2 regions of the Micromonospora sp. NPDC049301 genome follow, and region 1 is predicted to be linked to the other one. Evidence: riboswitches for the same ligand, from Rfam matches in the RefSeq annotation. Region 1 holds a riboswitch; the other holds the start of a gene.
The links. A riboswitch is a leader RNA that binds a small molecule or an ion and turns the genes downstream of it on or off. The one in region 1 is predicted to bind cobalamin.
Positions count from the first base shown of each region.

Region 2: linked by a shared signal. The riboswitch ahead of AB0K07_RS21890 (ribonucleoside-diphosphate reductase subunit alpha) and the one ahead of cobN (cobaltochelatase subunit CobN) in region 1 are both predicted to bind cobalamin.

Region 1 covers NZ_JBFAQO010000004.1:387,626-394,724, reverse strand. The annotation lists gene AB0K07_RS14735 (VWA domain-containing protein) at 1-412, opposite strand, end outside; gene cobN (cobaltochelatase subunit CobN) at 409-4,077, opposite strand; cobalamin riboswitch at 4,377-4,506, opposite strand; gene AB0K07_RS14725 (hypothetical protein) at 5,046-5,381, opposite strand; gene AB0K07_RS14720 (RNA polymerase sigma factor) at 5,504-6,085, shown strand; gene AB0K07_RS14715 (hypothetical protein) at 6,078-6,797, shown strand; gene AB0K07_RS14710 (hypothetical protein) at 6,901-7,099, shown strand, end outside.
Region 2 covers NZ_JBFAQO010000007.1:105,712-112,810, forward strand. The annotation lists gene AB0K07_RS21890 (ribonucleoside-diphosphate reductase subunit alpha) at 1-2,369, opposite strand, end outside; cobalamin riboswitch at 2,518-2,734, opposite strand; gene AB0K07_RS21895 (amidohydrolase family protein) at 2,851-3,678, opposite strand; gene AB0K07_RS21900 (aldo/keto reductase) at 3,675-4,640, opposite strand; gene AB0K07_RS21905 (ABC transporter permease) at 4,648-5,697, opposite strand; gene AB0K07_RS21910 (sugar ABC transporter ATP-binding protein) at 5,690-7,099, opposite strand, start outside.

The sequences.
Region 1 (7,099 bases):
CGTCGACGTAGAGCACGCCCCGGTGCGCGGCGGCGAGCAGGCCCGGCTCGAAGGCGCGTACGCCCTCGCCGAGGGCCTTCTCCAGGTCCAGCGAGCCGACCACCCGGTCCTCGGCGGCGCCGACCGGCAGCTCCACCAGCCGGGCCGGGCCGGTCTCGGCGGCGGCGCCGGCCGGGTGCGGGCCGTCCGGGCAGGCCGGGTCGGGTTCGGCCGGGTCACAGCCGAAGCGGCAGCCGGCGACCCGGCGCACCGGAGGCAGCAGCGCGGCGAGAGCACGCACGGCGGTGGACTTGGCGGTGCCCTTCTCACCGCGGACCAGCACCCCGCCGATCGCCGGAGAGACCGCGTTGAGCAGCAGCGCCAGCCGCATGTCGGTCATGCCGAGCACGGCGGAGAACGGGTAGGTGGTCATGCGCGCTCCTCCAGGTCACCCTCGCTGGCCAGGTACGTGTCGCGGAGCCGGTCGAGGGTGGCCGGCTCGGGTTTGGCCCACAGCCCCCGGTCGGCGGCCTCCAGAAGCCGCTCGGTGATGCCACGCAACGCCCACGGGTTGGACCGCTCCAGGAACTCTCGGGTGGTCTCGTCGAAGAGGTACGCGGCGGCCAGATGCTCGTACATCCAGTCGTCGACGACACCGGCGGTGGCGTCGTAACCGAACAGGTAGTCCACGGTGGCGGCCAGCTCGAAGGCGCCCTTGTAGCCGTGCCGGCGCATCGCCGCGATCCACTTCGGATTGACCACGCGGGCCCGGAACACCCGCCGGGTCTCCTCGCCCAGCGTGCGGGTCCGCACGTCGTGCGGCATCGCCGAGTCGCCCACGTACGCCTGCGGCGACGCGCCGGTGAGGTGGCGGACCATCGCCACCATGCCGCCGTGGTACTGGAAGTAGTCGTCGGAGTCGACGATGTCGTGCTCGCGGGTGTCCTGGTTCTTCACCGCCACCGCGATCCGGGCGAAGGAGCGTTCCATGTCGGCGCGCGCCTCCCGGCCGTCCAGGCCACGGCCGTAGGCGTAGCCGCCCCAGACGGCGTACACCTCGGCCAGGTCGGCGTCGCTGCGCCACGTCCGGGCGTCGATCAGCGGCAGCAGCCCGGCGCCGTACGCCCCCGGCTTCGAGCCGAAGATCCGGGCGGTGGCCCGCCGTTCGTCGCCATGTACGGCGAGGTCGGCGGTGACGTGCGCCCGGACGTGGTTCTCCTCGTCCGGCTCGTCGAGGGCGGCGACCCGCCGGACGGCGTCGTCGAGCAGCGCCACCACGTGCGGGAACGCATCGCGGAAGAAGCCGGAGATGCGCACGGTGACGTCGACGCGGGGCCGGCCCAGCTCGGCCGTCGGCACCACCTCGATGCCGGTGACCCGCCGAGACCGGTCGTCCCAGACCGGCCGGCAGCCCAGCAGGGCGAGCACCTCGGCGATGTCGTCGCCCTGGGTGCGCATGGCGCTGGTGCCCCACACGGTCAGCCCGACCGAGCGGGGATACCCGCCGGTGTCGGCGAGGTGCCGGGCCAGCAGCGAGTCGGCGAGGGCGACCCCGACGTCCCAGGCGTTGCGGCTGGGGATGGCCTTGGGGTCGACGGAGTAGAAGTTGCGGCCGGTGGGCAGCACGTTGACCAGACCCCGGGTGGGTGAGCCGGACGGGCCGGGCGGCACGAACCGGCCGTCGAGCGCGCCGAGGGTGTTGGTCAGCTCGTCGGTGGTCCGGTCCAGCCGGGGCACCAGCTCGGTGGCGGCGAAGCGCAGCACGGCGGCGACGTCCGGGATCGGCCGGCCGGTCACCTCGCCGACCACCGTGTCGGCGGCATCGGCGTCCCAGCCGAGGGTCTCCATCCCGACCACCAGCCGGCGGGCGAGGGCCTCGATCAGGTCGACGGCGTCGGCGGCGGTGCCGGCCGGCCCGTCCACCACGTCGGTCAACGCCGCGGGCAGGGCCAGGCGCTGTCCCGGCGAGGCGAGCAGTTCCTGCTCGTCGAGCCCGTACGCGGCGGCGAGGGCCTGCCGCAGGCCGGGCAGGGCCTGGGCGCCACCCCAGATCTGCGGGGCACGCAGCACCGCGAGGACCAGGTTGACCCGGGGCTCGCCGGTCGGCACGGCGGCGAGGATGTGCAGCCCGTCGCGGATCTGCACGTCCTTGACCTCGCAGAGGTACCCGTCGAGGTGCAGCACGAAGTCGTCGAAGTCGTCGGCGGCCGGCATCGCGTCGGCGTGCAGGTCGTGGTACAGCTCGGCGGCGCGCACCAGGTCCCAGATCTGCGCCCGCACGGTGGGCACCTTGGCCGGGTCGAGGGCCTGCACGGTGGCGTACTCGTCGAGCAGTTGCTCCAGCTTGGCCAGGTCGCCGTAGGTCTCGGCGCGGGCCATCGGCGGCACCAGGTGGTCGATCACGACGGCGTGCGCCCGCCGCTTGGCCTGGGTGCCCTCGCCGGGGTCGTTGACGATGAACGGGTAGACCAGCGGCAGGTCGCCGAGGACCGCGTCCGGGGCGCAGTCGGCGGCGAGGCCGAGGCCCTTGCCGGGCAGCCATTCCAGGGTGCCGTGCTTGCCCAGGTGCACCACGGCGTCGGCGCCGAACCCACCGTCGGCGACCGGCGCGGCGAGCCAGCGGTACGCGGCCAGGTAGTGGTGGCTCGGCGGCAGGTCCGGGTCGTGGTAGATGGCGATCGGGTTCTCCCCGAAGCCGCGCGGCGGCTGGATCAGCAGCACCACGTTGCCGAAGCGCAGCCCGGCGAGCACGATGTCCCCGCCGTCGGTGTACAGCTCGCCGGGCGGCTCACCCCAGTGTGTGTGCATCCGTTGGCGCAACGCTGCGGGCACCTGCTCGAACCAGCGCCGGTACGTCTCGCCGGGCACCCGGGCCTCGGCGGCGGCGAGCTGCTCCGGGGTGAGCCACTCCACGTCGTGACCGCCGGCGGCGATCAGGGCGTGGATCAGGGCGTCGCCGTCGTCGGGCAGCGGGCCGTCGCCGAGGTGGTAGCCGGCGTCGGCGAGCGCGGCGAGCAGCCGGACCGCCGAGACCGGGGTGTCCAATCCGACGGCGTTGCCGACCCGGGAGTGCTTGGTGGGGTACGAGCTGAGCACCACGGCGACCCGCTTGTCGGCGTTGGGCACGTGCCGCAGCCGGGCGTGGCGCACCGCGATGCCGGCCACCCGGGCGGCCCGGTCGGCGTCGGCGGCGTAGACGGAGAGTCCATCGGCGTCGATCCGCTTGAACGAGAACGGCACGGTGACGATCCGGCCGTCGAACTCGGGAATCGCCACCTGCATGGCGGCGTCCAACGGGGACAGTCCGGCGTCGCTGCCGGCCCACTGCTCGCGGGTGCTGGTCAGGCAGAGCGCCTGGATGATCGGCACGTCCAGGGCGGCCAGCACACCGACGTCCCAGGCGTCCTCGTCGCCGCCTCCGGAGGCGTCCGCGGCGACCGCCCCGCCGGCCGCGAGCACGGTGACCAGCAGGGCGTCGCAGCGCGCGAAGAGCCCGAGCGGGCCGGCGCCGGCGGTCAGTCCGCGCAGCGAGCCGCAGAAGATCGGCAGCGGGTTGCCGCCGGCCGCCCGCACCGCGTCGGCGAGGACGTCGACGAAGCCGGTGTTGCCGGCCAGGGCGTGCGCCCGGTAGAAGACGATCCCCACCGTGGGCCGGCCCGGCTCGGCCGGGTGGTCGCCGTGCACGCCGTACGCCGGGGTGGGCGCGGGCGGGGCGAAACCCTCGCCGGTCAGCAGCACCGTGTCGGAGAGGAACCGGGCGAGCTGCCCCAGGTTCTCCGGGCCACCCTCCACCAGGTACGCGAGCGCCTGGGTGGCCACCCCGGACGGCACGGTGGAGACGGCCATCAGCTCGGCGTCGGGCACCGCCTCGCCGCCGAGGACCACCGTCGGCAGGCCGCTGGCGAGCACCCGGGCGAGGCCGTCCGGCCACGCCTGCCGGCCGCCGAGCAGGCGTACGACGACGAGGTCCACCCCGTCGAGCAGGGCGGGCACCTCGTCGGCGGCGACCCGCGCCGGATTGGCCAGGCGGTAGTCGGCGCCGCTGGCGCGGGCGGCCAGCAGGTCGGTGTCGGCGGTGGAGAGCAGCAGGATGCGCACGGAAGGCTCCGGAGAGTGACGTCCCGGCCGCCACGGGGGCGACCTGGACGTGAGCGGGTGGGTGCGGCGTCAGCGGGTGCGACGGGCCGGCGAGGTCACCGACGCGGGCCGGTCAGCGCGGTCACACGCAGGTCAGGGGTGCCGGTGGCCGGCGGCGCGGGGCAGGCCGGCACGAGGAGAGCCGGGTGCGGCGGAGCGTCCGCCGTGCGGGTAACGACGATGATCGTCGATGAAAGAGACGCCGTGCGTCATCGGGTCCTCCTCGGGTGTCCACGCCCTGGGGTACATCCCGACGGCCGAAGTATCCTGGCTTCCGGATCGACGCTCTCCCCCGGCCTTCCAACCGCAGACACACGGCCGTGACTCACGAGGGGGGATCGCTCCCCGGTGACAGTGGCGGGACCGCGTCGGAATCACACCGACTTCCTTCACTGCCGTCAGGCCGCGAATGCTGCCACACCTTTCCGTCGCCGGTCAACGCCACCCGAATCCCAGCCCGATGCCGACACGCGGTCGATGCAGGTCGATGGAATGACCCCGACGGGGCCGGCCGGACAGCCCCGCTGGTCTATGCCCGCGTCCTTTGCTCTGCTTCACCCCACGCAACGAAAATCCGCCCGCACTGTTGCGTGCGTTGAAGCAGAGCAAAGGATGGCGGTGGGCCTGGACTCCCTGGTAGGGCGGCGGATCATTGCCGCTCGCCCTGGATCCGCCGGCGACGGGCGCCAGCGGCCACGATCGATCCGGGGGGCTCGACCGCCATCATCACCGCTGGGCTCGCCGGGCGGTCCGGCTCTGACCGGGCGGTCCCGATCCGGACGCGGTCGAGGCCGACTCGCGGTGGTCGCCGGCGAGCGCGGCAGTGTGATGATCAACGGGTGGCTGAGCCCTGCGCGCGGCCGAGATCCGCCCCGCGCCGCCGCCGTGGCGACGGAGCCGCGCGGTCCACGGCGAGCGACGCCGCGACCTCAGCGGGCGTGGCGTTCCGGGTGCGCCCGGCTCCAGATGCGCATCCGTTCCGGGTAGCCGGTGCGCGCCGCCTCGTACAGCGGCACGGCGTGCTTGCGGGCGATGGCGCCCGCCGCGCGCGGGGTGCCGGTCCGGCGACGGATCCACTCGCCGTCGTGGGCGATCGCCACCACCGTGGTGTCGGTGGCGGTGGTCTCCGGCTCCAGGTAGAACTCCACCCCCCGCCGGCTGGCGATGAACGCCTCGAGCGCGGCGAGGTCGTCCCGGGTCGCCTCCCGGTCCAGCTTCGTCGGGGTCGCCTCGGCGCCCCGGGCCCGCCGACTGAACCAGCCCATGACCAACTCCTCTCCTCTCGACGCCACTCCAGTGCACCACCGATTCCTGGCAATACGCTGCACCCCGGGTGGGAGTGAGCTGACCGAGCCGCGGGTGGAACCCGCAGCGCGTGAGCGGTGTCATGAGTGTGATCCAACCGGAGGTCCCCCTGGACGACGACATGCTCGTCACCCGCGCTCGGGCAGGTGACCTGGAGGCGTACGACCTCCTGGTCGCCCGGCACACCGCGTCCGCGTACCGGACGGCGGTGCTGCTCGGTGCGGGCTCGGACTCCGAGGACGTCCTCCAGGAGGCCTTCGTGAAGGGGTACCGCAAGCTCTCCCGCTACCGGGGAGAGTCCTCCTTCCGCTCCTGGCTGCTGGCGATCGTCGCCAACGAGACCCGCAACCTGCACCGGTCGCGCACCCGCCGCGACGGCCTCGTCCTGCGGGCCGCGGCGGCGAACCCCACGTCGGAGATCACCGGGGACGACGCGGTCGGCGCGGTCCTCGCCGGGGAGCGCCGCGCCGCGCTCGTGGAGGCCCTGCGCCAACTCCCGGTACGCGACCGTGAGGTGATCGTCTGCCGGTTCTTCCTCGATCTCAGCGAGGAGGAGACGGTGGCGACGTTGGGCTGGCCCCGGGGCACGGTGAAGTCGCGGACGTCCCGGGCTTTGGCGAAGCTGCGCGGCATGCTCGACCTCGAGGAGGTCCGCCGTGGATGACCTCGAACGGGAGCTGCGCGACCTCTCGGCCTGGCTGGAGGCACCCGACGCGCCGGACGTGACCGCGCGCGTACGCGCTCGGCTCGCCACGCCCGCGCCCCGGCGGCGCCGGTGGCGCGCCTGTGCCGCCGCGGCGCTCGTCGCCCTGCTCGTGGCGGTGCTGCCGCCGGGGCGGGGAGCCCTGGCCGACGCCGTCGCGGAGCTGCTGCGCTTCGCCGGGGTCACCGTTGCCACGTCACCCGACCCGGTGCTGCCCAGCGGCACCCCGTCGCCGTTGCCCGCGCAGCGGACCGCCACCCTGGAGGAGGCACAACGGGCGGTGCGGTTCCCGATCCGTGTACCGGCGAAGCTGGGCCCGCCGGAGCAGGTGCTGGTCGCCGATCCCGACGACCGGGGCGCCCATCGGGTGGCGACGCTGCTCTACCGCGGGGGCGCGCTGCGCGTCGACGCCTTCGACGGTCGTCTCGACCTGGCCTTCCACAAGCAGACCATCCGGCCGGGAGCGGAGTGGGTCCAGGTCGACGGCGACTTCGCCGTCTGGGTCGGCGGCCCGCACGTACTCGCCTACGTGGACCGGACCGGCGAGGTTCGCAGGGAGGCGGCCCGGCTCGCCGCCTCGACGCTGATCTGGCAGAAGGCCGCCGTGAGCTACCGGCTCGAGGGCGACCTCACCAAGGCCGAGGCGATCGAGATCGCCGAGTCGCTGAACTAGTCCGGAACCCGGCGCAGCCGTGCGGTGTCTTGATGGTGCGACGCACGATTCGGCCGGAAGGGGCGGCGAAATGGGTTCATGGAGCAGGGTGATGGTGGGGTCGGTGCTCCTGCTGACGGCGTGCACGATCACCGGCCCGTCGGCCGCGCCGGTCGACGCTGCGACAAGCAGGGCCGCCGCGACCGGTTGCGACTCGCGGATCGAGACGGGGTCCCTGCCCGACTGGGCGGACGCCGGGTTCAGCGGTGACGCCCGGGCCCCGCACGTCTTCGGCGCGAAGGGCGACATCGTGGCGGTGCTGT
Region 2 (7,099 bases), on a different contig from region 1:
GCCTCGCACGACTCGGGGTTCTCCAGCGAGCAGGCCAGCGCCTCGGCACCGGTCGCCACGGGCGCGGCGAGGGCGACGGGCGCGACGGTGGCCTGCTGGATTCGGGTGGCGGGACGGGACCGCAGGTAGTAGGTGGTCTTCAGCCCGGCCTTCCAGGCGTACAGGTACATCGAGGAGAGCTTGCCGATGGTCGGCGAGGCCAGGAACAGGTTCAGCGACTGCGACTGGTCGATGAACGGCGCGCGGGCGGCGGCCAGGTCGATGAGCGCCCGCTGCGGCAGCTCCCACGCGGTGCGGAACAGCTCGCGGACGGCGGCCGGCAGCTCCGCGATGTCCTGCACCGACCCCTCGGCCCGCTTGATCGACGACCGGACCCGGTCGGTCCACAGGCCGCGGGCCTTCAGCTCGCGTACCAGAGCGGTGTTGACCTGGAGGAACTCCCCGGACAGCGTCTCGCGCTTGAACAGGTTGGACACCTGCGGCTCGACGCACTCGTAACACCCGGCGATGGAGGCGATGGTGGCGGTCGGGGCGACCGCCACCAGCAGCGAGTTGCGCAGCCCGTGGGCCCGCACCCGCTCCCGCAGGGCCGCCCACCGCTCGGTCTGCGTGCCCTCCACGCCCCACAGGTCGGGCTGGAGCTGCCCCCGCGCCGCCCGGGTCTCGCCGTACGCCGGATGCGCGCCGACGTGCCGCGCCAGGTCGGCGGAGGTCTCCAGGGCGGTCAGGTACAACTCCTCGCTGACCCGGGTGGACAGCTCCCGCGCGGCCGGCGAGTCGAACGGCAGCCGCAGCGCGAAGAACACGTCCTGCAGGCCCATCAGCCCGAGCCCGACCGGCCGCCAGCGCGGGTTGCTCGCCGCCGCCTGCGCGGTCGGGTAGTAGTTGATGTCGATGACCCGGTCGAGGAACGTGACGGCGGTCCGCACGGTGGCGCGCAGCCGCTGCCAGTCGATGCCGCCGTCGGTGAGGTGGGCGGCGAGGTTCACCGAGCCGAGGTTGCACACCGCCGTCTCGGCGTCGCCGGACACCTCGATGATCTCGGTGCAGAGGTTGGACAGGTGCACCACGTTGCCCGGTTCGGCGGTCTGGTTGCACAGCCGGTTGGCGGCATCCTTGAAGGTCATCCAGCCGTTGCCGGTCTGGGCCAGGGTGCGCATCATCTTCCCGTACAGCTCCCGCGCCGGCACCTGCCGCACGTAGCGGCCCTGCGCCTCGGCCGCCCGGTACGCGGCGTCGAACTCGTCGCCCCACAGGTCGGGCAGCTCCGGCACCTCGTTCGGGTCGAACAGCGACCACACGTCGTCGGCCTCGACCCGGCGCATGAACTCGTCCGGGATCCAGTTGGCCAGGTTCAGGTTGTGGGTGCGCCGGGCGTCCTCGCCGGTGTTGTCCCGCAGTTGCAGGAACTCCTCGACGTCCGGGTGCCACGGCTCCAGGTAGACGCAGGCCGCGCCCTTGCGCCGGCCACCCTGGTTGACCGCGGCGACGCTCGCGTCGAGCGTGCGCAGCCACGGCACGATGCCGTTGGACTGCCCGTTGGTGCCGCGGATGAGCGCGCCCCGCGACCGGACCCGGGAGTACGCGATGCCGATGCCGCCGGCGAACTTGGACAGGTTGGCGACCTGGGCGTAGCGCTGGTAGATCGAGTCCAGCTCGTCGCGCGGGGAGTCGACCAGGTAGCAGGAGGACATCTGGGTGTGCCGGGTGCCGGAGTTGAACAGCGTCGGCGAGCTGGGCAGGTAGGCCAGGCTGGACATCAGCCGGTAGAAGTCGACCGCCTCCTCCGGCGTACGCGACAGGCCGCAGGCCACCCGCAGCAGCCAGTACTGCGGCGTCTCCAGCACCAGCCGGCTGGTCGGGTGGCGCAGCAGGTACCGGTCGTACACCGTGCGCAGGCCGAAGTACTCGAACCGCCGGTCGCCGTCCGGGTCGACGGCGTCGTCGAGCGTCCGGGCGTGTGCGGCGACGAAGGCCGCGGTGTCGTCCCCGATCAGCCCCTCGGCGTGACCGGTCCGGATCGCCGCGCTGAACGAGGTGATGCCCTGCCGGCGGACCTCCTTGTCGACGTAGCCGGCCAGCAGCCGTGCGGCCAGGCGCGAGTACTGCGGCTCCTCACCGATCATCTCGGCGGCGGTCTGAATGGACAGCCGGTCCAGCTCCGCCGTGGTCGCGCCGTCGTAGAGGCCGCTGATCGTCCGGGTCGCCACCCGCAGCGGGTCGACGTCGGTCAGGTCGTCGGTCCACCGCTCGACCGCACGGACGATCTTGTTGACGTCGACCGGTTCGCTGGCGCCGTCGCGCTTGCGGACGTGCATCTGCGTCCGCCGCCGGCCCGGCAGGGCGGTGTCGCCGTCGGTCGGGACCACCTGGGTGACTGTCACCACTCACTCCTCGCGAGTTCGAGACCTGATGGCCCTTGGACGCGAGGAGACAGACACCGGCGGACGCCACGCCGGGCGTGGGTCAGGTGGCGTCGGCCGTCCCACGCGGCGTCGGACCGCCGCGCACCCGGGTGCGGGTGCACGGCGCGCTGGCAGGTCTTCGGACTTGCGGGCACGACCGGGCTCGCCGGTCTCCTACTGGCCGTCGCTTCCCAGGCCGTGGTCGGCCCAGTGCTGATGACGGCGGTCGTTCCCACTCACCGCTGCGGGGCAGTCCCGGATTCCCACCGGATTCCCTCTTGCCTCGACCACTGTGGATGAGCGGTCGAACCAGCTGCGATCAACACCATATATAGGGGCGGCACCGTTTGTCACACCCCACATGTCGGGGCCGGGCGTGTCGCGGTCAGACCGGTGACGGTCGTCACGAGCCGGCATCGATGGATGTGCGACCACCCGCGCGCGCTCACGACAGGGCGTAGACCCGGCGCGCGGTGCCCGCGAGCACCGCGTCCCGCTCGGTGGCGGTGCAGCCGGCGAGCAGCTCGTCGGTGAGCGCGAGCACGTCGGCGTACCGGCCGGCGAGTTCACACACCGGCCAGTCCGAGCCGAACAGCACACGGTCGGCGCCGAACGCGGAGAGCACGTGTTCGGCGTACGGCCGGATGCGGGTGGCATCCCAGTCGCCGGCCGCCTCGGTGACCAGCCCGGACAGCTTGCACACGACGCCCTCGCACCGGGCCATGGCCGTGATCCAGGCCGCCCACGGTCCCCACTCCCCCGCCGCGATGCCCGGCTTACCCGCGTGGTCGACGACGAACCGGACGCCGTCGAGCCGCTGGGCCACGACCAGGGCGGCGGGCCGCTGCGGGGCACGCACGAGGATGTCGTACGCCAGCCCGCGCGCCCCGACCGCGGCGATCCCCCGCGTCACGTCGGCACGGCGTAGCCAGTCCGGGTCCGGCTCGTCCTGCGCCTGGTGGCGTACGCCGACGAGCGGGCCGGAACGCAGCCGGTCGGCCTCGTCGCCGGCATCGGGGCGGGTCAGGTCGAGCCAGCCGACGACCCCGGCGACGAATCCGCCGCTGTCCCGCGCGGTGGCGAGGAACTCCTCGGTCTCGTCCAGCGACGGCACGGTCTGCACCAGGACCGTCGCGGCGACCCGGCCGCCGGTCGCGGCACGCAGGTCGGCAACACCGTAGGGCCGGCGGATCGGAGCGAGGGCGTCGTCCGACAGCCACGGGTACGCCCGCGCGTCCGGATTCCACAGGTGGTGGTGGGCGTCCACGATCACAGCTGCACCAGCCCGGCGGCTTCGAGGTCACGCCAGAGCGCGTCCGGGACCGGCGTGCCGGCGAGGTCCACGTTGCGGGTGACCTGTGCGGCGGTCTGCGCGCCGACCACGAGGGAGGCGACGGCCGGATGTCGCGCGGTGAACGCCAGGGCGGCCTGCGGCAGCGCGACCCCGTGCGAACGGCACACCTCGGCGATCCGGCTGGCCCGTTCGTGCAGGGCCTCGGCGATCGGCCGGTAGTCGTACATCCGGCCCGGGTCGTCGGTGGCGAGCACCCCGCTGTTGAACACACCGGCGGCGAGCACGGACACACCCCGTTCCCGGCAGCGCGGCAGCAGACCACGCGCCGCCGACTGGTCCAGCAGCGTGTACCGCCCGGCGAGCAGCACGGTGTCGATGTCGGTCTCGGTGACGAAGCGCTCCAGCATCCGCCACTGGTTCATGCCGACGCCGATCGCGCCCACGACACCCTGGTCGCGCAGCTCGTGCAACGCCGGATACGCCTCCTCGACGGCCGGCCGCCAGTGCTCGTCCGGGTCGTGGATCAGCACGACGTCGACCCGGTCCAGGCGCAGGCGATCGAGGCTGGACTCCAGCGACCGGCGTACGCCGTCGGCGCTGAAGTCCCACCGTCGGGTGTGGTCGGCGGGCACGTCGAACCCGGCCGCCTCGTCGGTGAGCTGGGAGCCCGGCGCGGGGACGAGCAACCGGCCGACCTTCGTGCAGACGGTGAACTCGTCGCGGGGCCGGTCGGCCAGCGCGGCGCCGAGCCGCCGCTCCGACAACCCCAGCCCGTAGTGCGGGGACGTGTCGAAGAAGCGGATCCCGGCCCGCCACGCGGCGTCGACCGCACGGCGGGCCGTGTCGTCGTCCACGGCCTGGTACAGGTTGCCGATCCCGGCTGCGCCGAAGCCGAGAGCGGTCACCCGCACCGGCGACCGACCGAGTCGCTGGGACCTCATCGCTGCCTCAATCCTGCGCCTTGCCGCTGGTCAGCCGGGCGAGGACCAGCGCGACCAGGATCACGAGGCCGTTGACCGCCTGGATCTGGTCGGGTTTGACCTGGGCCAGCGTGAGCACGTTCTGGATCAGCCCGAGCAGCACGACACCGGTGAGCGCGCCGACGAGCGAACCCTTGCCGCCGTCGAGGCTGATCCCACCGATCACCGCCGCCGCGAACACCGTGAAGATCATTCCGTTGCCCTGGTTGGCGGCCACCGAGCCGAGCCGGGCCGACAGCATCAGCCCGGCCAGGGCGGCGAGCGCGCCGGCGACGATGAACGTCACCCAGATGACGCGCTCCACGCGGATGCCGGCTGCCCGTGCCGCGTCCGGGTTACCGCCGACCGCATAGATCGAGCGCCCGAACCGGGTGTAGCCGAGCACGACGATGCCCACGGCGAACGCCAGGACGACGATCCAGATCGACAACGGCACGGTGAGGATGCGCAGGCTGCCCAGGTTGTCGATGGTGGGGATCCGGTTGGCCAGGTTGGAGATGGTGGCGCCGCCGACGATCGCCAGTTGCAGGCCCCGCAGCGCGATGAGCATCGCCAGTGTCACGATGAACGCGGACAGCTTGAACCGTACGACCAGCAGCCCGTTGAACGCCCCGATCAGGGCGCCGAACGCCAGCGCCACCGGCAGGACCGTCCAGGTGGGCCACGGTGCGCCGAGCATCGAGGTCTGGCCGACCACCAGGAAGACCGCCACCGCGGGCGCGATGCCCACCACCGACTCCAGCGACAGGTCGAACTTTCCGACGATCAGCACCAGCGCCTCGGCCAGCACCACCAGTGCCAGCTCGGTCTGGTACTTCAGGACCGTGTCGACCAGGTAGGACTTGGTGAGGAAGACGTCCGGCTTGAGCGTGTAGCCGTAGATCAGCAGGGCGATGATCGGCGGGACCAGGGCGAGATCGCGCAACCGCGCGAGCCGCAGCCGGTTGCTGGGGCGACCGCTGGGTTGCGGCGGTCGCTGCGGCGCCTCCGGAGCGCCGACGGCCAGCGTCTCAGACATGCTTCTCACCGATCCCTTCGATCTCGGCCACGAGCGTGGCCTCGTCCCAGCCGCGCCCGTGCTCGGCGACGACGCGGCCGGCCACCATCACCACCACCCGGTCACACACCCGCAGGTCGTCCAGTTCGTCGGAGACCAGCAGGGCACCGCGGCCAGTCCGGGTCTCCGCGTCCACCACGCCCAGCAGGGACTCCTTCGACCGCACGTCCACCCCGACCGTGGGGTGCACCAGCACGAGGACCCGCGGATCGCGGGCCAGCGCGCGGGCCATCACGACCTTCTGCGCGTTGCCGCCGGACAGCTCACCGACCGGTTGATGCGGGCCGGCGGTGTGCACGTCGAGGTCAGCGATCGCCCTGCGGCCCTTGGCGTCGCGTCGCTTCGGCAGCACCACACCGGCCGGGCCGAGCCGGTCCGCGACGGTCATCGTGACGTTCTCCGCGACCGAGAGCCCGGGGACGAACCCGTCGGCGTTCCGATCCGCCGGCAGGTAGCCGATGCCGGCCCGCAGGGCGGCCGGAACGCTGGCCGGCTTCACCGTGAGGCCCGCGACCCGCACCTGGCCGGTACGCGGCCGCAGCCCCACCACCGCCTCGGCGAACTCCCGCTTGCCGCTCGCGGCGGACCCGGCCACCCCGACGATCTCGCCCTGCCGGATGGTGAGGTCGATCGGCTCGGTGACGTCGGGCACCCCGACCGCGTCGAGGGTGAGTGCCGGCTCGGCGTCGTCCGGCACCGGCGGTCGGTCCTGCCCGACCTGCACCAGCCCGTGCGCGTCACCGATCATCGCCTCCACGAGCCGGGCGTGGTCCAGCTCCGCCACCGGCGCCGTCACGATGTGCCGGGCGTCGCGGAACACCGTCACCCGCTGGCAGATCTCGTAGATCTCCGGAAGGTGGTGGGAGATGAACAGGAAGGTCACGCCCTGCTGCTGGAGGACGGTGAGGCGGTCGAAGAGCCGCGCGATGGCGCGGGCCTCCAGCTGTGCGGTCGGCTCGTCGAGGATCACGAACCGGGCGCCGTGCGACAGCGCGCCGGCGATCTCCACCAGCTGACGCTGCTCGACGGTCAGCTCCTTGGCCGGCGTGTCCGGGTCGACCGGCACCGACCACGACTCCAGCAGGTCGATGGCCGCCCGCCTCAGCCGGGACCGGGACAGCAGGCCGAACCGGCCCCGCGGCTGCCGGTCGAGGAAGAGGTTCTCCGCGACCGACAGCTCGCCGACCACGGACGGCTTCTGGTAGACGCAGGCGACCTGCTGGCGCCAGGCGACGCGGTCGCCCAGCGCCGGGGCCGGTCGGCCCGCGAAGCGGACCTCACCGGCGTCCGGTTTGAGCAGCCCGGTCAGGACACCGACCAGGGTGGACTTACCGGCGCCGTTGCGGCCGACGAGCGCGTGCGT